DNA from 3 places in the Micromonospora sp. DT228 genome. Region 1 is predicted to be linked to each of the others. Evidence: riboswitches for the same ligand, from Rfam matches in the RefSeq annotation. Region 1 holds a riboswitch; each other region holds the start of a gene.
The links. Region 1 has a riboswitch for cyclic di-AMP ahead of ACLQ29_RS07005 (NlpC/P60 family protein). Riboswitches for the same ligand answer to the same signal wherever they lie in the genome.

Region 1 (2,255 bases):
GCGGGGGCATTCCAGACCGTCCGGGCGGTCGAGCCGGCGCAGACCCAGCCGGTCCGGCCCGGAGCGCTGCGGGCGGAGCGCGCGGGCCGGCAGCGTGATCCGCTGGCCGTCGTCGGCCACCCGCGACGCGCCGGCGCCGATGGTGGTGAAGACCTCGTCGGCGAAGGCCGCCGCGGCGTCCGCGCTGTCCGCGCCGGCGTAGCGGGCCACCGCGCCGTACCAGGTGGCCGGGTCGGTGCCGGCACCGACCGGGGCGCCCAACTCCCGCTGGTACGAGGCCAGGAGCGCGGCCCCGCCCCGGATGTTGACGTCGGCGTCGGTGCGCAGCGCGTCGGGGGTCGCGCCGGTCAGCGCGGCGGCGGCATCCACGGTCTGCGACGCGGTGGCGGGTGGCGCCGGGTCCTCGGCCGTCCGGGGCACGGGTGCCAGCGCGGTACGGGAGTCGTCGCCGCGCGGGTCCTCGGTGCCGGTGCCGTGGTGGCCGCGCACGGGCAGAGCGGTCACGTGTCGGGCGTCGGTCAGGTGCATGGGGCCGTAACCGCCGCTGGTGCTGGGTGTGCCGGCGTTGCTGTCCCAGCGGGACTCCAGGTAGGAGACGCCGAGCAGCACGTCGGTCGGTACGCCGTACTCGGCGGCAGCGGCGGCGTACCGCTGCTGGCGGTCGACAGTGGGCGCGGCGGCGTGGGCGGGTGCTCCGACCGCGGTCGCGGCGGCGAGCACGGCGGCGGCGAGCAGTGCACGCCGGCCGGGCAGCAGGGTTGGATGGTGCATCGAACCCCCTAGATTTCGCGGGTGTGGATGACGCCACCCTCGCGCCGGCCGGGAGTCCGCGTCAATACCTTTCCATGTGTCGACCTGCCAGGAAATAAATCTTCACGTACGGATCGGTCATCCTCTCGGATCGGTACGGAGTGTCACGGCCGCACGGGTTGCGGAACGGTAACAAGCGTCTCTACTCTGGTCATTCGTCGGCCCGATAGCAGCTCCGTCCAGCCCGGGCGGTAACGGACCGGCACCGCCGAGTCGTTTCCGAACGAACCGGGGACCCATGTCCCCCGGGGTGAATCCGCAGCCACTGCGGTAGGGCGCCCACTTCCCGCCCGAACCCGTCAGCTAACCCGGTAGGCGGTCAGGAAGAAGGAGTACGGAACCCCGGTGGCACTCCATGCCCCGCGGCCGTCGTCCGAGCGGTCGGCAACAGCCGGCCCGATGTCGATCGCGCCGCGCCCACGCTGGTCCCGCTTCACCACCGCGCTCGCCGCCCTGGCCGGCGTCGCCGTCGTTCTGACCGGCAGCGCCACGGCGGCCCACGCCGACCCGTCCGTCGCCGAGATCGAGCGCCAGATCGACGCCGACTGGAACAAACTCGAACCGATCATCGAACAGCACAACGCCACCCGGATCGACCTAGCCGCCAAGCGCAGGCAGGCCCAGGCGCTGGCCGCCCGGATCGCCCCGCTGGAGCGCCAGGTCGACGCCGCGATGGACAAGGTCAGCGCCCTGGCCGTGCGCGCGTACAAGGGTGAGAACGTGCTGACCGTCAACGCGGTGCTGGGCAGCCGGTCACCCAGTGAGGTGGTCGGTCAGCTCGAACTGCTCGACCGCTTCGCGCACAACCAGCAGGAGGACGTCCGCGAGGTGGCCGACCTGCGCGACGAGTTGGCCGGGCAGAAGGCGCCGCTCGACGAGATGGTGGCCCAGCTGACCCGTACCGAGGCCCAGCTGGCGGCGAAGAAGAGGCAGATCAACGAGGAGATCGACAAACTGCAGAAGCTGCGCCTCAAGGTGTACGGCAGCGGTGGCGGCGGTCCGTTGCGCCCCGCGCCCTGCCCCGGCAGCTACCCCGGTGGCGCCGCCGGCACCGCGGTCAAGTTCGCCTGCGCGCAGATCGGCAAGCCCTACGTCTGGGGTGCCGAGGGTCCGAACTCGTACGACTGCTCCGGGCTCATGCTCGCCGCCTGGGCGAAGGCCGGGGTGTCACTGCCGCACAACGCCGCCGCCCAGAGCCGCGTCACCAAGAACGTCAGCAAGGCCGACCTGCGCCCCGGCGACCTGGTCTTCTACTACAGCGACATCCACCACGTCGGCATGTACGTCGGTGGCGGCTGGGTGGTGCACGCCTCGCAGGCCGGCGAACCGGTCAAGATGAAGAGGGCCGACGACGGTCAGGTCCACAGCTACGGCCGTCCAGGCTGATCGAGGTGCTGACCGAGGGGCCCGTCGCGATTCGTCGCGGCGGGCCCTCGTCGTCATCG
Region 2 (2,255 bases), on a different contig from region 1:
ACGTGTTCGGGCGGCGGCACGGCTGGGATCCCCGGCGGCACCCGGTCGAGCAGGAAGCGCTGCTCAGCCGGGCGATCCGGGACGCGCGACGGGTCGACCACCAGGCCGCCGCCGACGCGGAGCGGGCCGCGTGGCGGGCCGCCGAACTGGCCGCCGAGTCGGCGCGGGCTCTTGCCGAGGAGGCGGGTTTGGCAGCGGCCCGGCTGCGGCCGAGCCGGGCACCGGCCCGCCGGCTGGTGCGCGGCTCGACCCGCCCCGCCGTCGTGACACGCTGGCGTCCCGCCCGTGCGGGTTGAGCTCGATCCGTTATGTGAGCCCGCTCACCGCATTCCGAAATCGGGCGTCCGGCACGATCGGCTCGATTGTTCCCGGGATTGTGGCCGCACTTTTGGCGACCTGTCCGGTTGTCGCCCGTAGGCGTCACCGTAACCGCTTGTCCCATCGAGTCACGTCATCGGCCAGACGCGCAGAAATTGCTGCGCCGATCCGGGTTTACGCAGGTGAACCTGGCTTGGCAGGGTGTGAACGGGCCAGTAGTGTCGTCCCGTCCGGTGCGGTAACCGATCGCAAGAGGCGACGCCGCGCCGACCCGCTCAATCGTGATGAACGAACCGGGGACCCATCAGTAAGTCCGGGGTGAATCCGCGAGCCACGGCCCGCGGTAGGGCGATCTTCCCGCCCGAATCCGTCAGCTAACCCGGTAGGCGGTCTCGGAAGGAGTTCCATCCTCGTGCAGCATCTCTCCACCCCTCGGCTGTTCCCTCGCCTCCACGGCGCAGCGGTGCCCCCGCTCATCAGTCACGTGACGGTGAGCTGACCCCCGGGTCATCGCCCAACCGCCCGGCCACGCCGGGTGTTCCCCTGAGCGGTTCACCATCCGCGGACCATCGTCCGCGCGCTGGCCCCTGCCCGGATACCCGTCCGGCCCCGGTGTGCCGCTCTCCCCCCGATCCGTGGAGGACCCCGTGAAGCACACCATGCAGCGTCAGCTCCGCCGCTTCGCCACCCAGCGCCCGTACCAGATCGCCGCCGCCTCCGCCGCGGCCCTCGTGATCGCCACCACCACCGGCACCCTGCTCGCCACCACCGACGACGCGCCGGCCGGCCAGCGCACCGCGACCACTGTCGCCGAGATGCGCAGCGACGTCGCCGCCTCCCGTGGCGAGGTGCGAGACGCCTCCCCGTCGGCCAGCGCCGCGCCGACAAGCGCCGCCCCGGCCACCAGCGCCGCCGCGCCCGCCGCCAAGGCCAGCAGCAACCCGGACCTGACCCGGAAGCCGGAGCGGCCGAAGCCGCCCGCGACAAAGGTGCTCGACTACGAGTACGAGGCGCAGAACACCTACTACAACTGCGGTCCGGCGGCCACCCGTAACGCGCTCAGCGCCACCGGGATCGACCGTACCCAGGAGGAACTCGGTGCCGAACTGGGCACCACCGAGATGGGCACCAACTCGGCCGAGGACACCACGAGGGTGCTCAACGCCGAGGTGAAGGGCTCCCCGTACCGGACCCGGATGTTCGCCGGTGCGCCCAGCCGGGCCCAGATGGACCGCCTCCAGGCCGACGTCGTCAAGGCCATCACCGACGGCCGGGGCGTGGTCGCCAACGTCGTCGGGGACGCCACCGACACCGACGGCAGCTGGCACTCCTACGGCGGCGGGCACTACATCGCCGTCGTGGGTTACAAGGACAACGGCCGCACGGTACGCATCGCCGACTCGGCGAACCCGTCCGACCCGTCGTACTGGATCACCACAATCGACCTGGCCAACTGGATCGCCAGCCGGGGCTACTCCGCCTGACCCAGGCACGCTGACCGCCACGGGCGCCGTCCCTCACGAGGGGCCGGCGCCCGCGGCGTCTGTCCCGCCGGTCCGGGGCACGCCCCCGTCGACGACTCTCGTCCCTGTCGGTGAACCGTGGGAGACTGCGGCCGTGGTGGATGAATCGGGTGGTCACACCGGTCGACGGCCGGTCCTGCTGCTGTTGCACGGCATGGGGGCGACCGGTGACGTGTGGTTGCCCTGGGCGCCGCACCTGGAACGACACTGGCCCGGCCGGTGGCTGGCGCCGGACCTCGCCGGCCACGGTTGGACGCCGCCGCTGCCGTCGTACTCCTTCGCCGGTTTCGCCGGGCGGATCGCGCCGGCCCTCGCCCCCGACGACCGGCTCGTCGTGCTCGGGCACTCGCTGGGTGGCGTGGTCGGCCTCGCGTTGGCCGCGCGCGACGCCGGGATGCCTGTGGACGCGGTGGT
Region 3 (2,255 bases), 470 kb from region 1:
ACATCGACGGCATCGTCGACATCCACATCGCGCAGACCGTCGAGACGCTGCTCCGGCAGTCGCCCGTGCTGGCCGACGAGGTGGCGCAGGGGCGGTGCGCGGTGGTGGGCGTGTCGTACCGCCTCGCCGCCGGAGTCGTACGCCCGGTGGCGGCCGTGCCGGCCGGCTTCGCGTCGCTCGACGTACCGACCGGGTCGGCCGACCCGGCCACGGCCGCCTAGGGGCTGACACGTCGAGGGCCGCCCCGCTTGATGCGGAGCGGCCCTCGACGAAGGATCTGGTGGGTCAGAGCAGCGACATGTGTACGTGGTCGGTGTGGTTCGACGGCCCGCTGTACGACTTCCAGCCGCTCGCCGGGAACCAGATCTGCCGGTTCCAGATCACGTAGTAGATGCCGAGCCGGTCGGCGTTACGGATGAGGAAGGCGGCGACGTTGTTGCCGTACATCCGGGTGTCGTTGTTGTGCCACGGGGCGAAGCCGCTCTTCTGCAGCGACCAGTCGCAGGCGCGGCCCTTCGGGTGCTCCCACGGCCCGCCGGACCGGTAACAGCCGACGAACCGGTTGAAGCCGGCCGCCTTGACCTCCTTGTACGCGTGCAACGTGCGCGGCGTGATGCAGCCGGACGTGGTCGGGTCGTTCTCGCTGCAGGACTGCGCCTTCCAGTCACCGTCGGCGGTGCGGCCCGGCCCGATCTTGGCGACCTTCGAGGTGGCGTCCACCAGACCGCCGGTGAAGCCCTTGCCGCCGACCAGGGAGAGCGCCCTGTCGGCCTCGGTCTTCCGCTTGGCCATCACTGCGGTCTGCTTCTGCTGCTCGCGGACCTCGGTGTCGAGGAGCAGCTTGGCCTGCTCGGCACGGGACTTCACCGCGTTGACCTCGGCGAGCTTGTTCTCGTTCACCATGTTGATCTCGTCGAGCATCGCGGCACGTTGGACGAACGTGTCCGGAGCGTCACTTTCGAGCAGCATCGCCAGCGCACCGATCCGACCGGTCCGGTACGACTGGGCGGCGATCTCCCCGACCTGTGGCGCCAGCGCGTCCAGGTCGGCCTTGGCCCGGTCCACCTCCAGCGCCAACTCGAGCTGCCGCTTCTTCGACTTGTCCAGTTTGGACTTGGCGGCGGAGTAGTCGCGGTTGGCCTGCTCGATGACGTCGTTGAGTAGCTGGGGCTCGCCGTCCTCCTCGTGCCCGGACGGCGTGGGGGTCGTCGGGGCGGCGTGGGCCGGGAGGGGCCCGGCGAGCACGGTCAGTGCGGCGATCACGGCCACCACGGGTGTCATCCAGCGGCGTAGGGGTGCCGTCACAATGTTCCCTTCCGTCGACCGCCGACCGGGTTAGCTGACGGGTTCGGGACGGAAGTGGCCCCTACCGCTGACGCGGATTCACCCCACACACCTGGGTCCCCGGCTCGCCGGTTGGCGATTGGGCGGTGGCACCGCAGGCGCCGCTTCGCGCCTTCATCGGTAACCGGCAGCGAGGTTACCCGAGAGTCGACTGGGTGAGCTACGCCTGGATGCCGACCAAAAGTGTCATTTCGCCATAGCGTTGGGTAACCAGTGACGCGGTTCTCAGGTGGGGGACCCGATCTGGTCACGCTGAGGAGTGTCACCATGCCGTATCCGTGCTCCTGTTCGACTCCGGCCACCCGTCGGTGGCGGTGGATGGGGGCCGGGTCCGCGTCTGGTCCGGCTCGTCGGGTCGCCGCGATCGCGGCGCGTTGAGGGCGGCCAGTGCCTCCGCCCGGCCGTCCGCCTGGGGGCGCGACCGGGTGGCATCGACGGACCGCGTGGTGTCGGCGCGCCCGGCCGCGGTCACGACCGCGGCCAGCCCGGTGGTCAGTGGCACGGCGGCGATCAGCCCGAGTGTCGCGACCGCGCTGCGGACGATCTCCTGCGCGAGGAACTCGCTGGTGAGGAGCTGCCCGATCGGCCGCGCGTCGGCGGTGAGCAGGAGCAGCAGGGGCAGCGACGCGCCCGCGTACGCCAGCACGATCGTGTTGACGGTGGAGGCGATGTGCGCCCGGCCGACACGTGTCGCCGCACGGTAGAGCTGCCGGCGGGTCAGCCCGGGATTGGCGTTCGCCAGCTCGGTGACGGTAGCCGCCTGGGTGACCGTCACGTCGTCGAGCACCCCGAGCGACCCGATGATGATCCCGGCGAGCAGCAGGCCGTGCAGGTCCACGTCACCCTGGAACATCGACAGTGTCGTCGCATCCTCGCTGCCGAAGCCGGTGAGGTGCGTTGCCCCGGTGGCG

Region 2: it holds a riboswitch for cyclic di-AMP, as region 1 does, so the genes downstream of both, ACLQ29_RS10335 (C39 family peptidase) here and ACLQ29_RS07005 (NlpC/P60 family protein) in region 1, are expected to answer to the same signal.
Region 3: it holds a riboswitch for cyclic di-AMP, as region 1 does, so the genes downstream of both, ACLQ29_RS09330 (coiled-coil domain-containing protein) here and ACLQ29_RS07005 (NlpC/P60 family protein) in region 1, are expected to answer to the same signal.

What each region holds. Positions count from the first base shown of each region.
Region 1 covers NZ_JBNCKO010000003.1:77,932-80,186, forward strand. The annotation lists gene ACLQ29_RS07000 (N-acetylmuramoyl-L-alanine amidase) at 1-771, opposite strand, end outside; cyclic di-AMP (ydaO/yuaA leader) riboswitch at 1,007-1,142, shown strand; gene ACLQ29_RS07005 (NlpC/P60 family protein) at 1,210-2,196, shown strand.
Region 2 covers NZ_JBNCKO010000004.1:179,120-181,374, reverse strand. The annotation lists gene ACLQ29_RS10340 (hypothetical protein) at 1-296, shown strand, start outside; cyclic di-AMP (ydaO/yuaA leader) riboswitch at 581-722, shown strand; gene ACLQ29_RS10335 (C39 family peptidase) at 954-1,802, shown strand; gene ACLQ29_RS10330 (alpha/beta fold hydrolase) at 1,936-2,255, shown strand, end outside.
Region 3 covers NZ_JBNCKO010000003.1:548,173-550,427, forward strand. The annotation lists gene ACLQ29_RS09325 (carbonic anhydrase) at 1-221, shown strand, start outside; gene ACLQ29_RS09330 (coiled-coil domain-containing protein) at 286-1,305, opposite strand; cyclic di-AMP (ydaO/yuaA leader) riboswitch at 1,310-1,440, opposite strand; gene ACLQ29_RS09335 (YibE/F family protein) at 1,607-2,255, opposite strand, start outside.